Regions from separate parts of the Nocardioides asiaticus genome, predicted to be linked through region 2. Evidence: riboswitches for the same ligand, from Rfam matches in the RefSeq annotation. Region 2 holds a riboswitch; the other holds the start of a gene.

Region 1 (8,592 bases), on a different contig from region 2:
CGGGAGACGTGCACCTCGAGGGCGTTGCTGTTGATGTCGGTGTCCTCGAAGACGTCGTCGAAGAGCCGGTAGCGGGAGACGACGCGGCCGGCGTTCTGCATGAGCGAGACGAGGACGTCGAACTCCCGGCGCGACAGCGACACCTCCTCCTCGGCCACCCACGCGCGCCGCTCCCCGGGGGCGACGACCACGTCGCCGTACGCGAGCCGGGCGGTGTCGGGGACCTCGCGGCGCCGGGCGAGCGCGCGCACGCGGGCGTAGAGCTCCTCCATCGCGAACGGCTTGACCAGGTAGTCGTCGGCGCCCGCGTCGAGGCCGGCGACGCGCTCGGGTACGGCGCCGCGGGCGGTGAGGAGGAGGACGGGTACGTCGTACCCGTCCTCGCGGAGGCGGCGGCACACCTCGAGCCCGTCCATGCCGGGCAGCATCCGGTCGAGGACGACGACGTCGACGCCCGGCTCGCGCGCGGCGTCCAGGCCGGACGGGCCGTCGAGCGCCCCGCTGGTCGTCAGACCGACGTCGCGGAGGTAGCCGGTGATGAGCTCGACCAGCCTGGGCTCGTCATCGACGACCAGGACGTGCACGGTCTCAGGGTAGGTGCTCAAGGGGGTACTCCGGTTGGTGACAGACGTCGTCGGGCGGGATCGGTGCGAGCCGGCGGGTGACGCCGTCGCGCAGCCAGACCGGATGGCCGCACACCTCGGCCACCGCGCGGTAGCTGCCGTCGAGCGCGCCGTCGAAGCCGACGGGGTCCAGCCCGAAGCTCTCCGGGCGGTTCCAGCCGACGACCCAGGTGGGGCCGGTGGGCGCGGTGAGGGTGGCGTCGAGCAGCCGCAGGTGCGGGTCCTCGACCTGGGTCGGGAGGCTCCACAGGTAGGGGTATGCCGGCCGCAGCCCGGACGCGTCGATCACCTCGGCATGCGTGAAGGGGACGACCACGGTGTCGCCCGGCCGCGCCGACGCGGCCAGCCAGCGACCGGCGACCGCCGGTCCCTGGGCTGTGGCGTGCTCGGCGTACGCCGCGGGGATCGTGGCCACCGCCGTCGAGAGCCCGGCCGCGACGACGGCGGCCCGGACCAGTCGCCGGAGCAACCGCGGGGTCGCGCAGCCGTGGCGCAGGCACAGACCGACCAGGAGCGCGGTGGTGGGGACCAGGGCGAGCAGGTAGTGGTCCCAGTAGCCGCCGCCCGCCGCGATGCCGCCGAGCTCGACGAGGATCGCCGCGGCCAGGCCGCAGGTGAGGGGCTCGCCGCGCAGCAGGTGGCGGACCCGGCCGGCGAGGGCGGCGACGAGGAGCAATGCGAGGCCGGTTACCAGCGCCTCGAGCAGCATCGTGTGGAGCCGCTCGGGGGCGCCGCCGGGCCGGACGCTGAGCAGCGCGGCCGCGTCGAGGCGGAAGCCGAAGAGCGCGTGGCCGAGCGCCCGGACCCGTCCGTGGGCGGCGGCCCACAGCAGCGTCGCGAGGAGGGGTACGCCGGCGCCCACCGCCGCGGCGACGGCGACCCGGCGCACACGGTCCGGTCGCCGGCGCAGGCCGACTGCGAGGACGACCGCCAGCAGGACGAGCCCGTCGCCGAAGCTCTGCTTCATCGTGAGCGCCGCGCTCGCGGCGGCTCCGGACAGCAGACCGAGGGCCACCGCGTGCCGCTGCGCGCACAGCGCGTGGACGAGGAGCGCCGCGGCCAGCGACACGCACGTCGCGGCGAGCAGCTCGCCGTCGAGCCGCTGGCCGTCGAGCCGCACCGAGCAGACCAGGGCGGCGGCCGTCCACGCGGACCACGCCGCGGCGCGATGCCCGGCCACGGCCCGCGCGGCACTGCCGACGGCCGCCACGAGCACCGTCGCGGCGAGCGCCGCGACCAGCCTGACGCCGTACGTCCCGAGGTGGTCGGCGAGCGCGAACGCCGAGACCAGCCCGGGTGGGCGGTCGACCCAGGTCGGGCCGTAGAGGTAGGGGCCGGGCAGGTGCCACAGCCGCGCGACGACGGCGTACCCGCCCTCGTCGGGCGAGAGGTCGCGGGACAGGAAGAGCAGATGGACGACCAGGGTGACCAGCCCGGCCACCGCCACGGACACAGCCGGCCGGATGGGGACGGTCGACCGCCCTCGTCCGCCGCGCACCCGGTCGAGGGGGAGCGCGGTCGGGCGCGGTGCGGCGGGCCGGAGGTTCATGCCGCGGAACCTAGGAGCGCCACCTGAAGGAACCATGACCCCGGACCCGGCCGTCCGCTCAGGGCGAACAGCGGATCCGGAGGGAACATCCGGTGGCTCCCGAGAGTTGAGTCGCTATCACTCAAGTCTTGAAAGGGGACACCGTGGAGAAGCTTCCCGTCCTGTTCGTCTCCGACGTCGTCATCCTCCCCGGCATGGTCGTGCCGATCGCTCTCGACGAGGCCGCACAGGCGGCCGTCGACGCGGCCCGCGCCAGCAGCGACGGCAAACTGCTCGTCGCGCCCCGGCTCGAGGACCGCTACGCGTCGTACGGCGCCATCGCCTCCATCGACCGCGTCGGCCGCTTCAGCGGCGGCGGCCCGGCCGCCGTCCTGCGCGCCGAGCGGCGCGCGCGCATCGGCTCCGGCGTGACCGGCCCCGGTGCCGCGCTGTGGGTCGAGGCGGAGCCGGCCGAGGACTACCCGGGCGGCGCGGTCACGGCCAGGGCCAAGGAGCTCGCCGACGAGTACAAGCGGCTCGTCGTCGCGGTGCTCCAGCGCCGCGAGGCCTGGCAGGTGATCGACCAGGTCCAGCGGCTCACCGACCCCGGCGAGATCGCCGACACCGCCGGCTACGCGCCGTACCTCGGCGACGACCGTAAGCGCGAGCTGCTCGAGACGGCGTACGTCGAGGAGCGGCTCGAGAAGGTCATCGACTGGACCAAGGAGTACCTCGCCGAGGCCGAGCTGACCGACAAGATCAGCGAGGACGTCCGCGAGGGCATGGAGAAGTCGCAGCGGGAGTTCCTGCTGCGCCAGCAGCTGGCCGCGATCCGCAAGGAGCTCGGCGAGGGCGAGCCCGAGGGCGCGGATGACTATCGCTCGCGGGTCGAGTCCGCCGACCTGCCCGACCACGTCCGCGAGGCCGCGCTCCGCGAGGTCGACAAGCTGGAGCGCGGCTCGGAGCAGAACCCCGAGACCGCCTGGATCCGGACATGGCTCGACACCGTCCTCGAGCTGCCGTGGAACGTCACCACGCAGGACTCGACCGACGTCGCCGCCGCCCGAGCGGTGCTCGACGCCGACCACCACGGCCTCGACGAGGTCAAGGAGCGGATCGTCGAGTACCTCGCCGTCCGCGCCCGCCGCGCCGAGCGCGGCCTCCAGGTCATCGGTGGCCGCGGCTCCGGTGCCGTCATCCTGCTCGCCGGCCCTCCCGGCGTCGGCAAGACCTCGCTCGGCGAGTCCGTCGCGCGCGCCCTCGGCAGGAAGTTCGTCCGGGTCGCGCTGGGCGGCGTCCGCGACGAGGCCGAGATCCGCGGTCACCGGCGGACGTACGTCGGCGCCCTCCCGGGGCGGATCGTGCGCGCGATCAAGGAGGCCGGGTCGATGAACCCGGTCGTGCTGCTCGACGAGGTCGACAAGGTCGGCGCGGACTACCGCGGCGATCCGGCGGCGGCGCTGCTCGAGGTCCTCGACCCGGCGCAGAACCACACCTTCCGCGACCACTACCTCGAGCTCGACCTCGACCTGTCCGACGCGGTCTTCATCGCCACTGCCAACGTCGTCGAGACCATCCCGAGCGCGCTGCTCGACCGGATGGAGCTCGTCACGATCGACGGCTACACCGAGGACGACAAGGTCGCGATCGCCCGCGACTTCCTGCTGCCCCGGCAGCTGGAGCGCGCAGCGCTGACCGCCGACGAGGTGAGCGTGAGCGACGACGCCCTGCGCGAGCTGGCCGCGAACTACACCCGCGAGGCCGGCGTACGCCAGCTCGAGCGGCTGATCGCCAAGGCGCTCCGCAAGGCGGCCACTCTCCTCGCCACCGGCGAGGCGACCCACGTCGACGTCGGCGCCGACCAGCTGAAGGACCTGGTCGGGCGGGCGCGGTTCACGCCGGAGTCGGCCGAGCGGACCTCGCTGCCCGGCGTCGCGACCGGCCTGGCCGTGACCGGGCTCGGGGGTGACGTGCTCTTCATCGAGGCCTCGGCCGCGGAGGGCCAGCAGGGGCTGACCATCACCGGCCAGCTCGGCGAGGTGATGAAGGAGTCCGCCCAGATCGCGCTCTCCTTCGTCAGGTCGCACGCCGAGGAGCTCGGGGTCGACCGGTCGGTCCTCGACAAGGCGATCCACGTCCACGTGCCCGCCGGTGCAGTGCCGAAGGACGGCCCCAGCGCGGGCATCACGATGGTCACCGCGCTCACGTCGCTCGCGTCCGGACGGCCGGTGCGCAGCGAGGTCGGCATGACCGGCGAGGTGTCGCTGTCGGGCCGGGTGCTGCCGATCGGCGGGCTCAAGCAGAAGCTGCTCGCCGCCCAGAGGGCGGGGCTGACCGAGGTGTTCGTCCCGCAGCGCAACGAGCCCGATCTCGACGACGTGCCCGCCGAGGTCAAGGACTCGCTGACGATCAACCTCGTCGGCGACGTACGCGACGTCGTACGCGGCGCGCTCACTGCGGTCGACCAGGAGTCGCACGGCAACGGCGCGCACGCGGCCTGACGCCGCCGCCACAGTGTCACGGTGACACTTTGGGCGCCGCTGGTCGCAGGGCTCGGGGTCCGAATGGCGGACAGGCCATCCGCCATTCGGACCCCGATTTCTTGGCCCGGCCGCGTCGCCCCTAGAGTGAGTGCTGCTCATCGAGAGGGACTGAGGGAACGGCCCAGCGAAGTCCCGGCAACCGACCACGAGCCTCCGCCGCCCAGGCACGCCAGCCTCCGGGAGCGGACGTGGAGCAGGTGCTAATTCCGGCCCGCGGCGAGGGACGCCCCGGGGAAGATGAGGAGGAGGTTTCTCATGAGCGCCGCTGTGCAGGAGAGGACTGCGATCCGCGAGGGCGCCTTCGGCAACGCGACCGCACTGTCGTGTCGCGAGTGCGGGCACCGGATCGACCTCGGTCCGTTCTACGCCTGTCCGGAGTGCTTCGGCCCCCTCGAGGTGGCCTACGACTTCCCGGCCGTGACCCGCGAGGAGATCGAGGCCGGCCCGCGCAACATCTGGCGCTACAAGGCGCTGCTCCCGGTGCCTGCGGACATCGAGCAGAGCCCCAACACCGAGCCCGGCTTCACCCGGCTGCTGAAGGCGAACAACCTCGCCCGCGAGCTCGGCATCGAGACCCTCTGGGTCAAGGACGACAGCACCAACCCGACGAACTCGTTCAAGGACCGCGTCGTCGCCTGCGCGCTGAGCGCGGCCCGCGAGCTCGGCTCCACCGTGTTCGCCTGCCCGAGCACCGGCAACCTCGCCAACGCGGTCGCCGCCGCCGGCGCCCGGGCCGGCATCAAGACCGTCGTCTTCATCCCCAGCAACCTCGAGCAGCCCAAGCAGGTCAACTCGGCCGTCTTCACCGAGAACCTCGTCGCGGTCGAGGGCAACTACGACGACGTGAACAAGCTCGCCTCCGAGATCGCGGGCGAGGAGGACGGCTGGGCCTTCGTCAACGTCAACGTCCGGCCGTTCTACGCCGAGGGCTCCAAGACGCTCGGCTTCGAGATCGCCGAGCAGCTTGGCTGGCGGCTGCCCGACCAGATCGTCATCCCGGTCGCGTCCGGCTCCCAGCTCACCAAGGTCGACAAGGCCTTCCAGGAGCTCATCAAGCTCGGCCTCGTCGAGGAGAAGCCCTACAAGGTCTTCGGCGCGCAGGCGACGGGCTGCAACCCGGTCTCGACCGCCTTCAAGTCCGGGGTCGACGCGATCCGGCCGGTCAAGCCGGACACCATCGCCAAGTCGCTCGCCATCGGCAACCCGGCCGACGGGATCTACGTCCTCGACGCGACCCGCCGCAGCGGCGGTGCCGTCGAGGAGGTCACCGACGAGGAGATCCGCGAGGGCATCGTCCTGCTGGCCCGCACTGAGGGGATCTTCACCGAGACCGCCGGCGGCACCACGACCGCGGTCCTGAAGAAGCTCGTCGCGACCGGCCAGCTCGACCCCACGCTCGAGACCGTCATCATCAACACCGGCCACGGGCTGAAGACGCTCGACGCCGTGAGCGGCTCGGTCGCCCCCGCGGCGACCATCGCGCCGTCGTACGACGCGTTCGCGGCCACCGGGATCGGGCAGGCCTGATGTCGGTCTCGGTCCGGGTCCCCACGATCCTGCGCACCTACACGGGTGGCTCCTCGGAGGTGACCGCCGACGGGGCGACCCTCGCCGAGGTGATCGAGGCGCTCGAGGCGTCGTACCCCGGCATCAAGGGGCGCGTCCTCGACGACAACGGCGCGCTGCGGCGCTTCGTGAACGTCTACGTCGGCGACGAGGACGTCCGCTTCTCCGGCGAGCTGGCAACGCCGACGCCCGACGGAGCGAAGGTCTCGATCATTCCGGCGGTCGCCGGCGGCTGACCGCCGCGTGTTACGCGTGGTGTTAACGAGCGTGCTGTAACAAGGAAGCATGAGCTCACGCACGCAGGAGGCCAAGCAGATCGGCATCGCCGCCGTGACCGCCGGCGTGGCCGGTGCCGTCGGTGTCGTCGGAGCGGCCGCGGGGCTGGGGTTCGTCACCCTGCTCAAGCGTCAGGCCGAGCACGCTCGTCAGGTCATCGGGAAGCCGCTCGGCGAGGTCGCGCCGAATGCTGACAAGATCTACAAGAAGTCGTACGCCGGCCGCCCGATCGACCTGCTCATCGTCGGCGACTCGATCGCCGCCGGGCTGGGCGCCGAGACCGCCAAGGGCACTCTCGGTGCCAGGCTGGCGAAGGGGATCGCGAGGCGGGTCGAGCAGCCGGTGCGGTTGCGGACCATCGCGGTCGTGGGCGCCGAGACCTCGATGGTGCCGGCCCAGCTCGCGACGCTCCCGGCGTCCTACGTCCCCGACGTCGCGGTGGTCATCGTCGGCGGCAACGACGTCACCCACCGGATCCCGATCAGCGAGTCGGTGAGCGACCTCGTCTCGGTGATCGAGAGCCTCCGCGAGCGCGGCGCCGCGGTCGTGGTCGGCACCTGCCCCGACGTCGGCGCCGTACGCCCGCTGCCCCAGCCGCTGCGCTCCCTCGGCCGCCGGGTGGCGCGGCAGCTGGCCGCCGCACAGGCGGAGGCGTCCCTCGCCGCCGGCGCTCACGTGGTCTCGCTCGCCGAGGTGGTCGGTCCGTTCTTCATCACCAATCCCGACGAGATGTTCAGCATCGACCGGTTCCACCCCAGCGCCGCCGGCTACAAGCGCACCGCGAAGGCGATGCTCCCGTCCGTGCTCGCCGCGCTCGGCCACGTCGACGACGTGCCCTTCGGCCACCTGCTGCCGGTGCCGGACGAGCCCGACCAGGTGGGCTGACTACCCCGCCGCGACTCCCGCCCGCCGGGCCGCGAGCTCGACCCGCTCGGCCCCGTTGGAGCAGAGCGCGAGGGCCGCGTCGTACGCCGCCACGGCCTCGGCGTCGCGGCCGAGCCGCTCCAGCAGCCGGGCGCGTACGGCGGGCAGCCGGTGCCCCGGGAGGGCGACCTGCTCGAGCTCGGCGAGCCCGGCCTCGGCACCCTGTGCCTCGGCGACGGCGACGGCCCGGTTGAGGCGTACGACGGGGCTCTCGCGCAGGGCGAGCAGCTCGTCGTACCGCTGCACGATCCGCTCCCAGGCGGTCTCGTCGGAGCTCGGCGCGATCGCGTGCTCGGAGGCGATGAGCGCCTGGAGGAGGTACGGCGCCGGCGGGGCCTGCACGAGCGGCGCGAGCAGGCCGAGCGCCTCGGCGATCTCGTCGGTGTGCCACAGCGCACGGTCCTGGTCGGGGAGCAGCACGAGCCTCCCGTCGCGGACGCGCGCGTCCCGCCGGGAGTGCTGGAGCAGCATCAGGGCGAGCAGCGCGTCCACCTCGGCGTCGGGCTCGGGGAGCACCGCACGCAGCACCCGCACCAGCCGGATCGCCTCGCCGGCCTGCTCGACCCGGAGCACCTCCGCGCCGGAGCCGGGCGCGTAGCCCGCGGTGAACGCCAGGTAGGCCACGTCGGTCACCACGCCGACCCGCTCGGCGAGCTCGCGCCCCGACGGCACGCCGAACGAGGCCCCCGCCAGCCGCTTGCGCGCCCGGGTCAGCCGCGCCGCCATCGTCGGCGTCGAGAGCAGGAACAGCCGGGCGACGTCCTCGGTCGGGACGCCCAGCACCAGCCGGAGCGTCAACGCGGCCGCCGCCTCGCGGGAGAGCCGCGGATGGGCGCACAGCAGCACCAGCCGGAGCCTCTCGTCGACGATCTGCTCGCCTTCCCCCGAATCGGGCACCGTCGCCATCACCCGCTGCGCCCCCTGGGTCAGCTCCGCCTCGACCGCGAGCAGCGGCATCTTGCGGACCAGCACGTCCTCCGAGCGCAGCCGGTCGACGATCCGGCGCCGGGCGGCGGTGAGCAGCCAGCCCTGCGGATTGAGAGGTACGCCGTCGGCGGCCCACGTGCGGGCCGCCGCCTCGAAGGCGTCGGCGAGCCCGTCCTCGGCGAGGTCGAGGCGGCGGTACTGCGCG
Region 2 (8,592 bases):
CGTCGGAGACGCCGAGCCGGTCGGCGAGCGGTGTGCCGAGGGTGGCCTGAGTGCCGCTGAGGCTCTCGTCGCCGTACACCGCGACATGGCCGTGCGGGCTCTTCCAGAGGCCGGCGATCGTCTGGTGCCCGGTCCAGCCGTCCGGCAGGGTCAGCGCCGGCGGCGCGCCCTTCGCGACGAGGGCGTCGGCCTTGCTGTCGTACTCGACGCCGGCGGCCGGGACGACCCAGATGGCATGGTCGCCGACGGCGCGGGTCACGCTGTCGGCACCGGTGATCGCGAAGCTCGCCGAGATCGTGCGTACGACGGTGACTGCCGCGATCGCGAGCGCGATGCCGAGCACCGCGAGGACGAACCGCTCCGGGCGGCGGCGGATGTTCGCCGCCGCGAACCGCAGCAGGCGGCCGAACGTCCCGCCGCGGGTCGTACGGAGCGTCTCGACCGCTGGTGGAGTGGTCGTGGGGGCTACCGTTTCGGAGGCTGTCACAGCCCACGATCCTCCGGAGCCCCTGTTACATAGCCCCTTGCCGAATCGTTACGTTCGCTCACACCGACGTTAAAGCGATGTGACCTGTGAGCGGCCTTTGCTGCGGCCGCCGTACGACCCGCGCACGACCCCGCGCACGACGACGGGCCCGGCCGCCGAGGCGACCGGGCCCGTCTGATCCGTGCTGGGGTGGGAGACCTCAGCCCTTGGTGCGCGGCTTGCCGCCGTGGCCCGGCTTGGGCGACGTGGCGTACGAGCCGTCCTCGTCGAGGAGCACCTTGCTGGTGTGCGGCTTGGCGTGCAGGTTCAGCATGTCGGTGATCGATCCGGCCGTGGCGTCGAACGAGCCTCCGCCGAGCCGGCCGAGACCCCAGTTGTCCTCGATGAACTTCACGACCGAGGCCTGCGTCGACGCCGAGTGCGAGACGTAGTTCGTCTTCGAGTACGGCGAGATCACCATGAGCGGCAGGCGCTGCGACGGGCCACAGCGGTCCTGCTGACCGGCGATCGGCGCGGACTTCGCCGCCGCCGCGGTGCAGACCGCGACGTCGTCGGAGGTGCTCGAGCCGTTGGTGATCTTCGGCGCGACGTGGTCGTACCAGCCGTCGGAGTCGTCGTACGCGATCACGACCATGGTCGAGGACCAGTCGGGCGACTTCTGCAGCTCGTTGAGGGTGTGCACGAGGAAGTGCTGCTCGTCGATCGGGTCGGAGTAGGCGGCGTGGCCGTCCTGGTACTCCGCCGCCTTGACGTACGACACCGCCGGCAGCTTGCCGTCCTTCACGACCTTGTCGAACCAGCTCAGGTCGTAGTTGTGGTTGGCCCGGCCGTTGTGACCCACCTCGGCCTCGCTCGCCGGCTCGACGTGGTGCGGGTTGGCCGTCGACTTGTAGTAGGCGAACGGGTTGTGGTGCGGCGAGTAGTCCACCGACGAGGAGCCGCCGACGTTGGTGTGCGACGCACCGCACTGGGCGTAGGTGCCCGCGCCGGCGTACGGCGTGGTCGCGGAGAAGCCGCCCTGGAACCAGCCCCAGGTGAGCCCCTTCTCGTTGAGCAGGTCGCCGATGTTCTTGCCCTGCATCCCGACGAGCTTGGAGGAGGAGGTGTGGTTGTTGTCGGAGCAGTCGTCGTAGACCGGGTCGGGGTCGCCGATGACGGTGCCGACGCCCGTGCTCGAATCGACCGCGTTGAGCCCGCTGGCCCCGGTGGCCGGGGTCGGGTTCTCGGTCCCGGAGGCCGGGTCGTACGAGATGCCGCCGTAGGTCTGCCCGGCGATCACGTTCATCGCGCCGGGCGTGGACGGGCCGAAGGTGGCGTCCCAGGAGTTGTCGCTCATCGCGAAGTTCTGGGCGTAGTTCCACATCGCCGTGACGGTGTTGCCGTCGTAGTAGCCCATCGTCAGGCCCTCGGCACCGAAGAGCGGGCTGCACGAGTCGCGCGAGACGCTCTCCGGGAACTTGTCCATCTTCGGGGTGCCGCTGGCGTCGCCGTCGACCGCCTGCTGCTCGGCGGTGTAGCCGTGGTTCTGGTCGCAGGTCAGCGCCTCGTCGGGGGTGAGCCGGAAGGGCGCGACCGAGTTCGGGTTGTTCTTGATGGCGTTGTCGGCGACGAGGTTCTTGTTGTAGGGCGTGTGTGCCTTCGCCTTGAACGTGGTCCCGTCGGTGTTAGCGGCCTTCGGGTAGGTGCCGAAGTAGTGGTCGTAGGAGACGTTCTCGTCGTAGATGACGACCACGTGCTTGATCGGCGTCCTCGCGTAGGCGCCACCGTGGGCGGAGGCGGACTGGTTCGCGGCGTACGTCAGCGACGCGCCGATCAGTCCCGCTCCCGCCACGGCGACGCCGGCGCCCTTGAGGGCGCGCGAGCGGCGTACGTTGGGCATTCTCATCTCTCGGGATTTCCTTTCGAGGGTGTCGTTCTCCCGAAACCGACCGGGTACGCGAAGCGGTCTCGGCCCGCTCACGTGAACATCTCCCGGCCAAACCAGTCGTCCTCGCTCCGCACCCCTGGCAGGGCGAAGAAGTAGCCACCGCCCACGGGCGAGATGTAGTCGACGAGGGGCTCGTCGATCAGTCGCTTCTGAACCGTCACGAACTGCCGCTCGAGGTCCTGGTTGAACGCCGTGAACACCAGGCCCATGTCGAGCTGGCCGTTGGGGTCGGTCCCGGCGTCGTAGTTGAAGGAGCGGCGCAGGAAGCGCTGCTTCTCGGTGTCCACGGTGCGGGGGTTGGCCAGCCGGATGTGGGCGTCGAAGCGGATGACCTCGCCGGTGGCGTCCTTCCCGAAGTCCGGGTCGTCGAACTCCTCGGCGCCGGTCAGCGGGGCACCGCTCGCCTTGTCCCGGCCGAACATCGTCTCCTGCTCCCGGACCGAGACCCGGTCCCAGAACTCCACGAGCATCCGGATCTTGCGGACCACGTGGTAGCTGCCGCCCTCGACCCAGGCCGGCTCCGCTCCCCCGCCGTGCGTCCAGACGAGGTCGTCCATCAGCTTCGCGTCGTCGACCGACGGGTTGGCGGTGCCGTCCTTGAAGCCGAGCAGGTTGCGCGGGGTGCCGCTCGGCCGCGGCGGCGACTGGAAGCCGTCCTGCCGCCAGCGGACCTGGAGCCCCCCGCGGGTCGTGCGCATCAGCTGGCGTACGGCGTGGTTGACGGTGTCCGGGTGGTGCGCGCACAGCTGGAGCAGCAGGTCGCCGTCGCAGATGGACCGGTCGAGCGCGTCGTTCGGGAACTCGTCCATCGGGCGCAGCCGGGCCGGCTTCGCCTTCGCGAGGCCGAAGCGGTCGTCGAACAGGCTCGAGCCGACGCTGGCGGTGACGGTCAGCCCGTCGGCGGCGACCTCCGGGCCGACGACCCCGTTGTCCCACGCCGTCGCGAGGAGCCCGTCGTCCGGCGGCGTGCCGCCGCTGGTGAGGAACCGTGCCGTGGTCGTCAGGGTCTGGAGCAGCTCGCGCAGCCCGGCGCGGTCCTCCGCGGTGACGTCGAAGGAGACGTACGCCGCCGCCGACTGCTGCGGAGTGAGGATGCCGGCCTGGTGCTCGCCGTGGAAGGGGTAGGACGCCGCCCCGTCGGTCACCTCCACGCCGGAGCCGGACGGCGAGGGGCTGTCGCCGCGTGCGGCGCCGGCGAGCAGAACCGCCGCCGGTGCCGAGGCTGCCGCGCCGAGGGCGCCGCCGAAGAGTCCGCGCCGGCTCACGCCCCGGTCACGGCTGGTCGACGGGCTCCCAGCGGGACCCGAGGCGGGCGAGGGGTGGAAGGGGCAGCCGGTCCCCGGGGTGGTCACTGGGTCTCTCCTGCTGTCTTGCGCGGGTCGGTGATGACCGCGACCTGGGAGAGCAGCTCGACGGTCTCCTCGAGACGGGCGTCGAGTGCCTCGCGCTGGCCGCGGGTGAGCCGGTCGAGCGGGGTCCACCGGCCCCCGTGGTCGAAGCTCTTGACGAGGCGCTGCGCGGCGGCGAGGTCGCGCTCGGTCTCGCCGAGGTGCGGGTCGCGGCCGACGAGCAGCGGCCTGATGAACGAGAGCGTCCTCGCCGTCCCCGTGAGGTTGGCGTCGATGGTCGCGAGGTTGGTGTGGCTGCCGGCGTCGGTCCGCCCGGTGAGTTCGAACTGGATCGCGTTCTCCAGGATCTCGTGGGCGCGCAGGCCGATGTCCTGGGTCTGCAGCTTCGGGGTGGAGAGGTCGGCGCGCAGGTGGCCGACGGCTGTCACGATCGCCGCGGCGGGCTGCCGGATCCGCGCCGTCGGGGCGCCCGACCAGAGCAGCGCCTCGACCCGGTGGAAGCCCGTGAGCTGGTCGTCCTGCGCGGCCGGGACGGTCGTCGAGGGGACGGCGTTGATCGCGGTGTCGTCGTCGCCGAAGGCGTCGTACGCCGCCCCCAGGGTCTCGTAGGTCCGGTGCGCTGTGAGCCAGTCGCGCTCGGCGGCGTCCCGGTCTCCGCGGCGTACGTCGTCGGCGACCGCCTGCGCCTGGCGCTTCAGCGTCGGGAGCTGGCCCCGCACCCAGTCGAGGTAGCTCCGGAGCGCCGGCGCGAGGTCGTTCGGCGTGATCGGCACGACCCCGGCGGTGACCGGGCCGTCGTAGGTGCCGGTGAGCTTCTCCTCCGGGCCGGTGAGCGGCTCGGACTCCTCCGGGATGCAGAAGAAGCGGTACGTGCCGGGGCCGAGGTCGGCGCTCGCGCTGCGCGTGGCGGTGGCGCCGAGTGCCTCGACGTCGAGGTAGACCTTCCGGGTCGCGACGTCCTGGAGGTAGACCTCCATGCCCTCGATCGAGTTGTTCCAGAGCGCGAAGGTCTGGCGTCCCGCCTTGCCGCCGGTCCAGCCCTGGCCGCAGACGTCGGTCCCGACGGTGATCGGCGTGCCCGGCACCGAGGCGTCGGCGTGTGGTGCCGCGGCGACGGCGTCGTCGTCACCGCCGGTCCCGGCCTTGATGCCCACGACTGCCGCGATCGCCGCGATGGCAGCGATCGGGACGATCACCTTCGGGCTGCGCCACAGGGGACGCCGGTCCACCTGCTCGTCCGTGCTGCCGCCGTCCTGGCCAGCCGCGGTGCCGTCGTCGGCCACGTCGGCGGGCGCGGCATTCTCCGTACTCTTCACCGCAACCTTCCCGACCGCGCCCTCGGGGGGAGGCGCGGCGGTCGAGAGTCTTGGATCAGCCGCGAACGGCGAGGTGCAGGCTACATAGACAGCCGATGAACAGAGTCTTTACATAGCCTGTCGATGGGCGGCTCGGTCAGACGACGGCGGCGCCTCGGCAGGCGCCGGCCGTGGCGGCCAGGGCGGCCACGCCGGGGACCCCGGCAGGGGGACGCGGGTCGCCGACGACACCCCAGCAGCCGTCCTCGATCGCGTAGCTGCCGCACGGGCCGTCGGCGACGAAGGCGCGTACGCCGGCGAGCAGTCGCTCAATCTCGTCGCCGGAGGTGCCGACGCCGAGGCTCACCCGGACGGCGCCCGCGGGCAGACCGAGCCGGGCGAGCAGCGGGTGGGCGCAGAACCGCCCGTCGCGGACGCCGAGGCCGTGCTCGGCGGAGAGGTACGCCGCGAGCAGCCCGGGGTCGGCACCGTCCAGCGCGAAGGTGACGACGCCGACCGGGCTCTCCGAGTCCTCCCAGAGCCGGACCACCGTCACGCCGGGGATCTCCGCCAGCCCGTCGACGAGCCGGTCCCGCAGCACGCCCTCGTGGCCGTCGAGGTCGCCGGCGGGGACGGTCGTGAGCGTCGTGCACGCGGCGGCGAGGGCCACCGCGCCGATCACGTTGGGGGACCCGCCCTCGTGACGCGCCGGCGCGGGCGCCCACGCGACGTCGTCGACGGTGACGTGGGAGACCGCTCCCCCGCCGGCGAGGTACGGCGTCCCGGCGTCCAGCCAGTCGCGGCGACCGACGAGCGCGCCGGCGCCGAACGGCGCGTAGAGCTTGTGGCCGGAGAAGGCGATGTAGTCGGTGCCCGTCGCGGCGAGCGAGAAGCGCCGGTGGGCGAGCAGCTGGGCGCCGTCGACGAAGACCCGGGCACCGTGCCCGTGGGCGAGTGTGACGACCTCGCGGAGCGGCAGCGCCTCCCCGGTGACGTTGGACGCGCCGGTGAGCGCCACCAGCGCGTAGTCGCCGGCCGCGAGCTCGTCGGCGACTGCCTGCAGGGTGGCCGTGACGCTCTCCCCGCCGGTGACGACGGTCGCGCCGGCGCGCGAGCGCTGCCACGGGAGCAGGTTGGCGTGGTGCTCGACGTCGACCACCAGCGTCCGGCCCGGGACGCAGCCGGCGAGCAGGTTGACCGCGTCGGTGGTGTTGCGGGTGATGACCGTGACGTCCGCGTCCCGCCGCGCCCCGACGTACTCACCGATCAGGCGGCGCGACTCCTCGTAGAGCGAGGTCGAGACCTGGGACAGGTAGCCGGCGCCGCGGTGGACACTGGCGTACCACGGCAGCACCTCGGCGACCCGGTCGGCGACCGCCTGCAGCGCGGGCGCCGAGGCGGCGACGTCGAGGTTGGCGTAGGTGACCAGGCGGCCGTCGAGCAGCGGGACCCGGGTCTCGGCGCCGACGAGCGGGAGCAGGGGGCTGACGTGGGACAAGACAACTCCATCGTGGTCGGGCCCACGGGGACCGCGAGCGCGCTTGCCCGTCGCCACATCGGCGAGGGCCTGGTCGTCACCCGGAGCACCCCGCCGCGTCGGAGGGTTGCCCGCCAGCAAGCCGGGGCTGTGCGCTCGGGTGGCCGAGCGCGCTGGCAGTCGTGACCTGGGCGGGGATCCTGCCGGTCGGCGTACGCCGTCGCCACCTCGGGTCTCACATCGTGGAGAAGCGTCTCAGGATCCGAGAACTCAGGAGTAGTCGGCCCAGATCCGCTGCGACGCGCCGTCGACCGTGAGGTGTCCGCCGTACGGCAGGATCCACTGCGGCCGGGTGTGGCCGAACGGGACGCCGACGACCACCACCGCGTCCGGGTTGTAGCGGGCGACCGTCTCGATGGCGACGTCGCGCTGCTCGGCGCGCCGCGCGGCCCGCTCGGCGGGCGTCGGCTGGACCTCGAAGGACATCGTCGGCGGTCGCGCGACGACGACGGCGTCGACCGCCGCGAGCAGGCCGCGCTCCCCCAGCGACCGGACGATCCAGCCGAACTCGCGGGCGGGGATGAGCTCCTCCGACGACTCCAGGAGGAGTACGCCGCCGGCGAGCACGTCCGGCTCGGCCGGGAAGCGGCCCGCGGTGAGGACCCACTGGACGATCTCGATGCACCCGCCCCAGGTGCGGCCGGTGACCGGCCTGGTCGGGCCCGCCCAGGTCCAGGGCTCGGTCGGCTCGCGATCGCCGTAGTCGGTCAGTGCGGCGGGGTCGTTCCAGTCCTTGCCGATGTCCTCGGACTCCCCCGGGTCGGTGATCTCGAGCCGCTCGCCGGTGAGGAGGGCTGCCCGCAGCGCGGCTCGGTGGATCTCGTCGATCGCCGGGCCCGGGCCGAGCTGGACCTGGGTCGAGCCGCCGTAGAACCCGGCCACGCCGTTGGTCCACAGCCAGCTCAGCAGGTTGGTGTTGTCGCTGTAGCCGAGGAACGGCTTGGGGTCGGCCCGCACGAGGTCGGCGTCGAGGTGCGGGACGACGGTGATCTGGTCCTCGCCACCGACCGTCGCCAGCACGGCCCGGATCCCGGGGTCGGCGAACGCGGCGTTGAGGTCGGCGGCGCGCTCCTCGGGCGTGGCGCCCAGCTTGCGCGTGGTGGGGTACTCGACCGGCACGAGCCCGGTGAGGTCCTGGAGCCGCTTCATCGCCTGCTCGTGGACGGCCGGGGCGAAGCCCGGCGCGGCGAACGACGGCGACAGCACGGCGACCCTGTCGCCCGGGGCGGCCTTGCGCGGCGACACCAGCTGCATGCGGACAGTCAACCGTCGGCGGACAGCACCCAGTCAACCGGATTCGAGGGGTCGGGCTCGTACGCGCACTCGGTGCCGGTGTGCACGGTCTCGCGCAGGTGGCGGCCGAGCGCCTCGTCGACCCGCTCGATCCGGTCGAGGGCGGTGGCGATCGCCTTCGTCGCCGCGACCCGCGCACGCTCGTGGGTGGCGCCGCTCGTGCGTGGGCGTCCGCCGCGGCCGGCGGCGCGCGCGACCTCGGCGAGGAGGGCCTCGCGCTCGTCCTCGAGCGCCTCCGCCCGGCCGACGTCGGCCCAGTCCTGCGCCTCGTCGAGCTCGGCGTCGAGGTCGGCCAGCCGCCTGCGGTACGCCGCCAGGGCCTGCCGGTCGACCTGCACTCCCGGAGCGCTCTGGAGGACGGTGCCGCTGCCACCGGTGACCAGATCGATCGCGGGCATCCGCACCCCGGGCCGCGCGAGCAGCGCCTGCAGATGGGCGAAGCCGCGCACCGGTCTCACTGGCGTGCCGGGCTCCGCGCCCACGAGCCAGACGCCGTCGCCGGTCGGGTGGAGCCGGGCACGGGCCGGGCCGGCCCGGCCGTCGCGGCCGTCGCGGGCCGGCGGCGCCGGTCGCCAGGCGCGGAGCCGGTCGTGCCACCAGTCGGCGCCGATCCGTACGTACGTCGCCAGCGCGCGCTGGCGCAGACGCTCCGCCTCGCCCAGGTCGCCCGTGAGCGCGGCCGCCCGGGCGAGGGTGTCGTCGGT

The links. Region 2 has a riboswitch for S-adenosylmethionine ahead of ABLE53_RS22460 (aminotransferase class V-fold PLP-dependent enzyme). Riboswitches for the same ligand answer to the same signal wherever they lie in the genome.
Positions count from the first base shown of each region.
Region 1: linked by a shared signal. The riboswitch ahead of thrC (threonine synthase) and the one ahead of ABLE53_RS22460 (aminotransferase class V-fold PLP-dependent enzyme) in region 2 are both predicted to bind S-adenosylmethionine.

Region 1 is NZ_JBDZDM010000002.1:774,724-783,315, forward strand. It holds gene ABLE53_RS09560 (response regulator transcription factor) at 1-605, opposite strand, end outside; gene ABLE53_RS09565 (hypothetical protein) at 589-2,172, opposite strand; gene lon (endopeptidase La) at 2,316-4,652, shown strand; SAM riboswitch class I at 4,787-4,938, shown strand; gene thrC (threonine synthase) at 4,950-6,221, shown strand; gene ABLE53_RS09580 (MoaD/ThiS family protein) at 6,221-6,496, shown strand; gene ABLE53_RS09585 (SGNH/GDSL hydrolase family protein) at 6,546-7,421, shown strand; gene ABLE53_RS09590 (RNA polymerase sigma factor) at 7,422-8,432, opposite strand.
Region 2 is NZ_JBDZDM010000007.1:147,596-156,187, forward strand. It holds gene ABLE53_RS22440 (ABC transporter permease) at 1-487, opposite strand, end outside; gene ABLE53_RS22445 (phospholipase C) at 687-2,372, opposite strand; gene efeB (iron uptake transporter deferrochelatase/peroxidase subunit) at 2,444-3,766, opposite strand; gene ABLE53_RS22455 (imelysin family protein) at 3,763-5,079, opposite strand; gene ABLE53_RS22460 (aminotransferase class V-fold PLP-dependent enzyme) at 5,216-6,556, opposite strand; SAM riboswitch class IV at 6,591-6,723, opposite strand; gene ABLE53_RS22465 (S66 family peptidase) at 6,806-7,849, opposite strand; gene ABLE53_RS22470 (hypothetical protein) at 7,858-8,592, opposite strand, start outside.